Regions from separate parts of the Sporacetigenium sp. TC11 genome, predicted to be linked through region 2. Evidence: a T-box and tRNA genes for the amino acid it is inferred to sense, from the RefSeq annotation. Region 2 holds a T-box; the other holds one or more tRNA genes.

Region 1 (5,044 bases), on a different contig from region 2:
TAGCTTAGCGCTTACTTTATAAGATTTAACTGAAATTAACTTCGCTATTTGCATAACAACTGCTAATATTCCAAAATATTTAATATCAATTCCACTTCTCAAATACTGTGATTGATTTAAAAATATTCCTACTACTTGAACTACTTCATTTATTAAAGCAAATGAAATCACCAGTATTATAACGCTTTTGTTTTTAAAAGCTGTTAATAAACTTTGCTTAAATTTGGGCTTTTCTTCATAAGCTACACCCACACCTTTTATAAACAAGGTTAATATTGCTGCAACTGCATAAGGTATAATAGTATAAAATGCAGTACTATCCATAGATTGCTTAACAAGTACTCCATACATAAATGAAGCAATTAAATAACCACCAGTTGAAAATGCACTATATATGCCAAATACCTTTTCACTTTCTTCTTTATTTATCGATGAATACATTAGAGCAATATCACACCCTGAAATTCCTGCCAAAGATAATGATAATAATACTCTTTCCAAAAAGAACATCTCAAATGAGTTTGCTTTATAAAAGATTATTTTTGATATAAAAAATACAAAATTTGAAATAACTAGTGTTTTTTTATACCCAAATTTATCTGCAAACCATCCCCATGGTATCTCAAAGATAATCATTAATATCCACGATATAGATTCTATTAAAAACATATCAGACAAAGATAAGTTTCTATTTTGTCTATACAACGTAGCTATAGGCCCATAAAAAACAAACCCTTGTAAGAATACAATAATGTACATCAAATAAACGTTGACCTTTTTATTCATTTTTAATACACCCCCAAAATTACATTACAAAAAAACCTCTTTTTTAAAGGTTGTTTTTAAAATATCTTGTGATTTTGTTGTGTATTAAATAGGTCTATACATTTATTTTCCTCCTTACGGTTTAGTTTATATTAATAATTTATCATATTTTTAACATAAATATGCTTATTTTTACCATACCTAAATACAATTATATTCCGGTTTTATCTTACAAATCTTTTTAGATATATTATTCTTGTAGAATTAAATTCCTTTTATTGTAATTAATTGTTATTTTGTAAACAGCTCTGTTGACACTAGATATCTCAATACCATATAATGTAATTAAGTTATAAAAACATAGTTTTAAGGGGGATATGCTAATGAAAAAGATTTTAGGATTAGGTTTAACAAGTTTAATGACTGTAGCGCTACTTAGTGGTTGTACATCTACTAAAGAAACAGCAGCTCCAGCTACTGAACCAACAAGCGCATTAAAAGATGGTGCTTATCATGCAGAATACGATAGAACTGATGTTAGAGATTGGATAGCATTTGTTGATATCACTGTTAAAGATGGCAAAATAACAGAAGTAAATTATGACTATACAAATGAAGCTAAGGAAATGAGAACAAAAAACCAAGGATATATAGATGGTTTTAGCAAAGCTAATGGATATACACCAAGAGAAGGTTTTGATAAACTTGGAGCTAACTTAATTGAAACTCAAGATGCATCAAAAGTTGACGTTGTGACTGGTGCTACTCATTCATCAAGAAACTTTAATGAACTTGCAGCTGCTGCAATAGAAAAAGCAAAAACTGGTGATACTGCAAAAGCAATAGTACCTCTTTATGAAGATGGTTCATATAAAGTTGAAGCAACTGATTTCGATGATAAAGGTTGGAAACCTTTTGTAGAACTTGAAATAAAAGATCATAAAATTGCAAATATAAATTTTGATTACATAAATAAAGACGGAAAATTAAAAACTGAAGATGCAGCTTATAAAACTAAGATGGATGCAGTTGCAAAAACTTATCCAGAAAAATATACTGCTGAATTAGAAAAACAATTAGTAGAAAAACAATCTATTTCTAAAGTTGACGTTGTAACAGGAGCTACACATTCTGTTGAAAACTTCAAACTACTAGTAGAATATACTTTAGATGATTTAGCAGAAATAGGTAAAACTGGTACTGCTACTATGGATATGAGTGCAGAATAAAAATAATATATAACAACAAAATCCCCGACAGGAATGTCGGGGATTCTTTTATATGATACCTTCTATTTGATAAGTTTTTAGAAGTTTAATTATATAGCTTAGTGTGCAAAACTCCTTATCTAAGTTTTCTTTAATAGCGTTTAATCCATTTATTAAAGTTCCCTCATCAAAGTTTTCAAGTAGTATCATCATGCTTATTGGACTAACAGATCCATTCTTTGTATCTAATACCCTTGCAGCTTTTACATACTCATTAGTCATTGCCTCTTTAGCAGCATTTTCAAGTTCTTCACTAATTTCTAGTTTTGGCATTTCATCAAATATCTTAACATTTGAATTTGATAAATCTAAATTAACTGCTTTATTTATATCTGTGGATACAAATATAACATTTTTGAATTCTGCTCCTTTAAAATCTACGCCTTCTAAATTTGCAGAGTCAAATACTACATTTTCAAATTTAGCTTGTTTAAACTTACTTCTTTTTAAATTTGTAGCAACAAATTCAGCAGATTCAAATGTACATTCATGAAAATCACATGACTTAAATTGTGCACCTCTTAAACTTGCATAATTAAAGTTTGAACCTGAAAAATCGCAGTTATAACAATTACTCCTTCTTAGGTCTTTGTACATAAAATTCTTGTTTGTTTTTTTTATGTTGTTATAGTTAAAATTATCAATTACCTTTTTCTGTATAGCCATAATTACCTCCATCAAAATATGTTCTACTTTAGTTTATTATTTACTTATTTTTATCCTAATAATACTTAAAAAACTCTTATATCAAAAGATATAAGAGTTTGGTTTTATACTTTATTGGTTGCGGAGGCAGGACTTGAACCTACGACCTTTGGGTTATGAGCCCAACGAGCTGCCAACTGCTCCACTCCGCGATATTGTGATTAAATTATAGTAATTTTTGGTTGCGGAGGCAGGACTCGAACCTACGACCTTTGGGTTATGAGCCCAACGAGCTGCCAACTGCTCCACTCCGCGATATTGTGATTAAATTATAGTAATTTTTTGGTTGCGGAGGCAGGACTCGAACCTACGACCTTTGGGTTATGAGCCCAACGAGCTGCCAACTGCTCCACTCCGCGATATTGTGTTGTTTCATTGCCTAAATACTATAATAACACACATATTATAATATAGCAAATTTATTTTATTATAAAATAAAATCATCTACATAAATGTATAACTTATGGTATTTATCAGTGACCATTAATACATCCAATTACATATAATGTAAATAAGACTAGCTCAATATTTTATTAAGGAGAGAATGGTTTATATGTGGAAAGAATGTATTTGTGGAAAGGATTGTAATTCCTATCTCGAGTCTTTCTTCAATTCAATAAGCGAAGGGGTTGCCTTTCATAAGCCAATTACTGATGATAATGGTGATCCTATGGACTATAACTTTTTAGAAGTTAACAATGCTTTTACAGACATCACTGGATTGACTCGACAGGATATCGTAGGAAAAAGATTTTCAGATCTTAGATCTATTTTGAATGAATTTTGGATTGATACTTATGAAAAAATTTTAACATCAGCCATACCGATTAGTTTTGAAACTTATAATAAACAATTGGATAAGCATTTTAGAGTTTATACATTTGGTTTGGCAAATGGCAATTTTACCAGTTTATTTGCTGATATAACCGATTTGAAAAAAACTAATGAACTTATGAAAAAACATAAACTTTTATTTGATAATGCACAAGATATTATTTTCTATGCAGACATTAATGGTAACATAATAGATGCTAATATGAGTGCTATTTTAAAGTATGGATATACTCTCAGCGAATTAACTAAATTAAATGTTCTAGATTTAAGACACAATTTAACTAATCACTTATTCCAAGAACAAATGAATATAGCTGATAAAAATGGTCTTACATTTGAATGCACACATATTAAGAAAGATGGAAGTAGTTTTCCTGTAGAAGTGAGCGTTAAAAGTGTACTAGTTGATGAAGAAAGATTGAGAATTCACATTGTCAGAGATATATCTGAAAGAAAAATAGTAGAAGAGAAAATGTTGTATCTTGCAAATTATGACTCACTTACTGGAATACCAAATAGAAGCTACCTTATGAAACACCTAAATTTAATATTAGAAAGTGCTCGTAGAGGAAATTTCAAATTTGCTTTAATGTTGTTTGATATTGATAAGTTTAAAAGAATTAACGATGTATATGGACATACCTGTGGCGATGTTGTTCTTAAAGAAATTGCCCAAATTGTTCAAAATACTATTAGTGAAGTAGATTTTGTTGCAAGGCTTGGCGGAGATGAATTCGTAATAATTCAACCTTATGTAGATAGTTACGAAGATGCATCTACCCTTGCCAATAAAATTTTAGAAAAACTTAAGACCCCACTAAAGTTAGATGAAATAGAGTTAACTATATCTTTGAGTATAGGTATATCTATTTATCCCAATGATTCAACTGATATAGAAACACTTATAACTTATTCTGATAAAGCTATGTATATTGCAAAACAAACTTATGGAGGATCTTTTGAATTTTACTCAAATATTAAGGATATATATTAATAAAAAGGTTGTATCAATTTTTGATACAACCTTTTTTACTAGTAATTTTTTTTAGGTCTTAAGTCCGATTGACTTAAATGTTTTTTTATAATATATGAAGTTCCATCCTTTTTATACTCAGCTTCATAAGAATATCCGTATTTTTCAATTTCATAATAATCTAATATCTTTACAGAGTCTCCTGCTCTTAAAGATATAGTTTTTGTATTAGTATCACTACCATCAATGTGAGCTTTAAGCCTTCTACTCTTTGCTATATAAGCAGTATCATTTATATCAAATTCTCTTTTTATCATAAACTCTCCTTAAGTATGTGTATTAATATAGTCTATTTTATCCATTATAAACGTTATTAATTCCAAAAGCAACTAATACCAATCCTACAATTATATTTAATATATTAATAAATGATGAATCTAAAAAATTATTAATATAGCTTCCTAAAATTGAAATAAGCGTTAAAAATAATACAGTTGAC
Region 2 (5,044 bases):
CAGGATCTTCAGATACTTTTATTTTTGGATCAAATTTTCCGTTTTCATAAGATGCAACAATTTTATAAACTCCACCTAAAGATGGCGAATCACTAGATGTTATAAGCTTAGTACCTACACCCCAAGAATTTATTTTAGCACCAGCAAGTTTAAGCTCTGTAATAGCATGTTCATCTAAGTCATTAGACGCAGTTATAGATATATCTCCAAATCCCGCTTCATTGAGCATTTTATATGCTTCCTTAGATAAATATGCTAAATCTCCAGAATCTAATCTTATACCAAGTGGCTTATATCCCTTTTCAGCTAGCTCCTTAAATACAGTAATGGCATTTGGAACTCCACTATTTAATACATTGTAAGTATCTACTAATAACAAACATTTGCTAGGGTAAACCGCAGCATATGCTCTAAAGGCTTCAAGTTCATTATCAAATTTTTGTACCCAACTATGAGCATGAGTTCCAGCTATAGGAACATCAAACATTTGACCTGCTAAAACGTTAGCAGTACCTGCACAACCCCCTATAATAGCAGCCCTAGATCCATATAAAGCGGCATCAGGCCCTTGAGCACGTCTTGAACCGAATTCTAAAACAGCATCTCCTTGTGCAGCAGAACATACTCTAGATGCCTTAGTTGCTATAAGAGATTGGAAATTTACTATATTTAACAAAGCAGTTTCTATTAATTGTGATTGGTATAGAGGTGCCTTCACTGTAATTATAGGTTCATTTGGAAACATTATGCTCCCCTCTTCAACTGCATATATATCTCCTGTAAATTTAAATTCCTGTAAAAGTTTTAAAAATTTATCGGAAAATAAATTCAAGCTTTTTAGATATTCTATATCTTCATTTGAAAAGTGTAAATTATTAACATAATCTACAAATTGCTCTATACCACAAACTATTGTATATCCACCTTTACATGCATTTTTTCTAAAAAACATATCAAATACAACAATATCCTCATGGACACCGTTTTCAAAATAACCGTTCATCATTGTAAGTTGGTATAAATCCGTAAGAAGTGTTAAATTTCTCATGCTTATTCTCCTTATCATATTATGTATATAGTAAAAAAATTAGAAAAGCCCATAATATTATGAAAACATAATATTAATCAAGTTTCAAGTATAAACCCTTAACTTAAAATCATAAAATTTAGTTAAGGGGGGATTATTATAGCTAAAATTTGGTTTTATATGATGAGTATAGGCATAGTAGGGAGTATTTTATGCAATAAACTTCCTAGTCTAAATACAACTATTATAAGTGAAGCCTCAAGAGGCGTAGAGTTCACTATAAGCTTAATAGGAATAATGGCCCTATGGATGGGAATAATGAATATAGCAAAGGATTCAGGATTAATTGATAAACTAGGAAAATCCTTATATAAGGTTCTAAAAAAGCTATTTCCATCTATTCCAAAGGGTCATAAAGCAATGTCTTATATGCTTATGAATATGGCTTTAAATATTTTAGGTGCAGGAAATGGAGCAACTGCTTTTGGCCTTAAAGCTATGGAGGAATTACAAACTTTAAATCCTAAAAAGGATACAGCTAGCAATGATATGATTATGTTTTTAGTTATAAACATATCATCAATTCAGATAATACCTTTTACAATGTTAAAGATTAGATTTGACAATGGAGCAACAAATCCTAATGAAATAATAATGAGTACCTTATTTGCAACTACAATATCTACTATAGTAGGAATAGTATCTTGCAAGCTACTACAGAGGAGGATTAAATAATGATAGATTTATTATCTAACTTATTAGTTCCTCTTATAATACTCATAATAATTGTATATGGTAAAATGCAAAAAGTAGACATATATGATAGTTTTGTAAAAGGAGCACTTGATGGTATAAAAACTACATATAAAATAGCACCTGCTATAATAGGTATATTCTTAGCCATTGGTGTATTTAAAAACGGTCAAGGACTATACGTTCTAGAATTATTATTCTCACCTGTAGCTAAATTATTTAGCATACCTAAAGAATTAATAGGGTTAATACTAGTAAAGCCGCTATCTGGAAGCGGAGCACTTGCCATGTATGCAGAACTTGCATCTAGAGTTGGAATAGATTCTATAATAGAAAAAATGGGAGCAACTATAGTAGGAGCCTCAGAAACTATTTTTTATACCATGGCTATATACTATGGAAGCCTAAAAATAAAACACACTAGACATACTTTGACTTGTGCTATGCTTAGCCATATAGCAGGGGTTTTGGCATCTGTATTTATATGTTATGTAATTTTTTCCTAAATATATTAAAAAATTGTAAAAAAATACTACATGAATATTAACTCCTATACTATGTAAAAACTAATAGAGAATAAATACTCAAAAAAGGAGTGATATCATGAAATCTGATAAAATGAAAAGTCACAAAAGAAATCAATACGAAAATGCATTTATTTTAAAAGAAATGGTAGCAGATCCTCAAGTAAAAAATATGGGATTTGAGTATTCAAACGAAGTTCTTCAAGATATAGATTTAGATTTACCAAAGACGACGAATAAGACTATGAGCAAAAGAGTTTCTAAATAATATACTTGACAGAGATAATAATATTATATAGAATTTAATTTAAAAATATTGGTAATAATTATATTATAAAATACAAGCTATGAAGAGAAGAGTAAATAAAATATTTTATCTACAGAGAGCTAGAAAAGGTGAAAGCTAGCGTTAAAAGATTTATTGAACATGGTCTCTGAGCTTTTCATCCGAACAACATAAACTATGTTTTTAAGATGAAACGATTAGACTCGTTATAGTCTACAAAGATATCTAAAATTTTTAGATAACTAGGGTGGTACCGCGAATAAACTCGCCCCTATATTGTATAGGGGCGTTTTTTTATTACAAAAAAACAAGGAGGAAAACAAATGCAAAAACCAACTTATTATGTGACGACACCTATATACTATCCAAGTGGCAATCTTCATATAGGACATACTTATACAACTGTTGCAGCAGACGCTATAGCTAGATTTAAACGTTTTAGTGGATACGAGGTAAAGTTTTTAACAGGAACAGATGAACATGGAGAAAAAATACAAAAGACAGCTAAGGAAAAGGGATTAAAAGAAATAGAATACTTAGATGGAATGGTAAACAATATAAAAGAATTATGGAGTACAATGGATATATCTTATGATGATTTTATAAGAACAACAGAAGAAAGACATAAGGTAGTTGTTCAAAAAATATTTGCAAAGTTATACGATCAAGGGGATATATACAAAGGAGAATACAAAGGATGGTATTGTACTCCATGTGAAAGCTTTTGGACAGAATCTCAGTTATCAGAAGATAAAAAATGCCCTGATTGTGGCAGGGAAACTTATATAGCAAAGGAAGAAGCATATTTCTTTAAATTATCTAATTATCAAGATAAACTTAAAAAACTATTTATAGACAATCCTAACTTCTGTTTCCCTGAGGCTAGAAAAAATGAAATGATAAGCAATTTCTTAGATAAAGGTCTTGAAGACTTATGCGTATCAAGAACTACTTTTGATTGGGGTATAAAAGTTCCATTTGATGAAAGACACATTATATATGTATGGTTTGACGCTGTATGTAACTACATAACTGCACTTGGATATATGAGCGAAGATGATAGTGATTATAAAAAGTTCTGGCCAGCAGAAGTTCATATAGTAGGCAAGGAAATAGTTAGGTTCCACAGTATAATATGGCCTGCTATACTTATGGCATTAGGAGAAGAAGTACCTAAGCAAATATACGGTCATGGATGGATATTGTTTGCTGATGATAAGATGAGTAAGTCTAAAGGCAATATAGTTTATCCAGAGCCGTTAATAAATAAATATGGAATAGATGCTCTTAAATACTTCTTACTTAAAGAATTTGCATTTGGACAAGATGGAAGTTATACACATAGAAACTTTGTAAGTAGAATAAATTCGGATCTGGCAAATGATTTAGGTAACTTAGTAAGCAGAACTGTTGCAATGGTAGAAAAGTACAACAACGGAATAATACCTATGTCTACAGAATCTTCTGATGTAGATGTTGAACTTAAAACTCAAGTTTTATCTTCAAGAGAAAACTTTGAATCTGAAATGAACAAACTTCAGTTTAACGATGCGCTAGAAGAAGTATGGAGAGCAGTTAGAAGAACTAATAAATATATAGATCAAACTATGCCTTGGGCACTAGCTAAAGATGAGTCTAAAAAAGGTGAGTTAGATGCTGTATTATACAACTTATGTGAATCTATAAGAATAATAGCTACCCTTGTAAATCCAATAATGAAGGATACTGCTAGCAAGATATATAGACAACTTGGAATAGAAGGAATAGAAGATTTAACTAGCTGGGAAAGCACTGATAGATTTGGACTTATAAGAGAAAACACTAAGGTATCAAAAGGTGAAGTATTATTCCCAAGATTAGACATTGAAGAAGAAGTTAAAGCTTTAGAAGAATTATTTGCTCCAAAGGATGAAGTTAAAGAAGAACCACTAACTCACAAAGAAGAAATAACTATAGATGACTTTGACAAAGTAGAACTTAGAATAGGTAAAGTATTAAGTGCCGAAAAACATCCAAAGGCAGATAAATTATTAGTATTTAAAGTAAAAGTAGGAAGTGAAGAAAGACAAATAGTTTCTGGAATAGCTAAATACTATAAACCAGAAGAAATGGTAGGAAAACAAGTTATAGTTGTATGTAACTTGAAGCCTGTTAAACTAAGAGGTGTAGAATCACAAGGTATGTTACTTGCTGGATCTGATGATAATAATTTAGCAGTGGCAACAGTTGATGGAGTAAAAGACGGAAGTATTGTAAGCTAGGAGTGATAATATGTTATTTGACTCACATGCACATTTAGATAATTCTAGATTCGATGAAGACAGAGAAGATTTAATAAATAAGTTAAAAGAAGAAAAAATAAAATATGTATTAAATCCCGGAGCAGATATACCTACATCTATAAACAGTGTGAAGTTAGCTAATAAATACGATTTTATATATGCTGCTGTTGGA

Evidence for each region. A T-box is a leader RNA that pairs with one kind of tRNA and senses whether it is charged. The one in region 2 lies ahead of metG (methionine--tRNA ligase), so its partner is inferred to be a tRNA-Met.
Region 1: it has a tRNA-Met gene. The T-box ahead of metG (methionine--tRNA ligase) is inferred to sense a tRNA for this amino acid. The anticodon was not compared.

The regions. Positions count from the first base shown of each region.
Region 1 is NZ_JBYVNY010000002.1:186,308-191,351, reverse strand. It holds gene ACUSRV_RS03860 (MFS transporter) at 1-786, opposite strand, end outside; gene ACUSRV_RS03855 (FMN-binding protein) at 1,149-1,994, shown strand; gene ACUSRV_RS03850 (pentapeptide repeat-containing protein) at 2,043-2,699, opposite strand; tRNA gene ACUSRV_RS03845 (tRNA-Met) at 2,815-2,890, opposite strand; tRNA gene ACUSRV_RS03840 (tRNA-Met) at 2,918-2,993, opposite strand; tRNA gene ACUSRV_RS03835 (tRNA-Met) at 3,022-3,097, opposite strand; gene ACUSRV_RS03830 (PAS domain-containing protein) at 3,292-4,566, shown strand; gene ACUSRV_RS03825 (hypothetical protein) at 4,605-4,862, opposite strand; gene ACUSRV_RS03820 (LysE family translocator) at 4,900-5,044, opposite strand, start outside.
Region 2 is NZ_JBYVNY010000009.1:78,509-83,552, reverse strand. It holds gene ACUSRV_RS12920 (nicotinate phosphoribosyltransferase) at 1-1,048, opposite strand, end outside; gene ACUSRV_RS12915 (nucleoside recognition domain-containing protein) at 1,208-1,762, shown strand; gene ACUSRV_RS12910 (spore maturation protein) at 1,762-2,286, shown strand; gene ACUSRV_RS12905 (hypothetical protein) at 2,384-2,572, shown strand; T-box leader at 2,643-2,866, shown strand; gene metG (methionine--tRNA ligase) at 2,914-4,851, shown strand; gene ACUSRV_RS12895 (TatD family hydrolase) at 4,862-5,044, shown strand, end outside.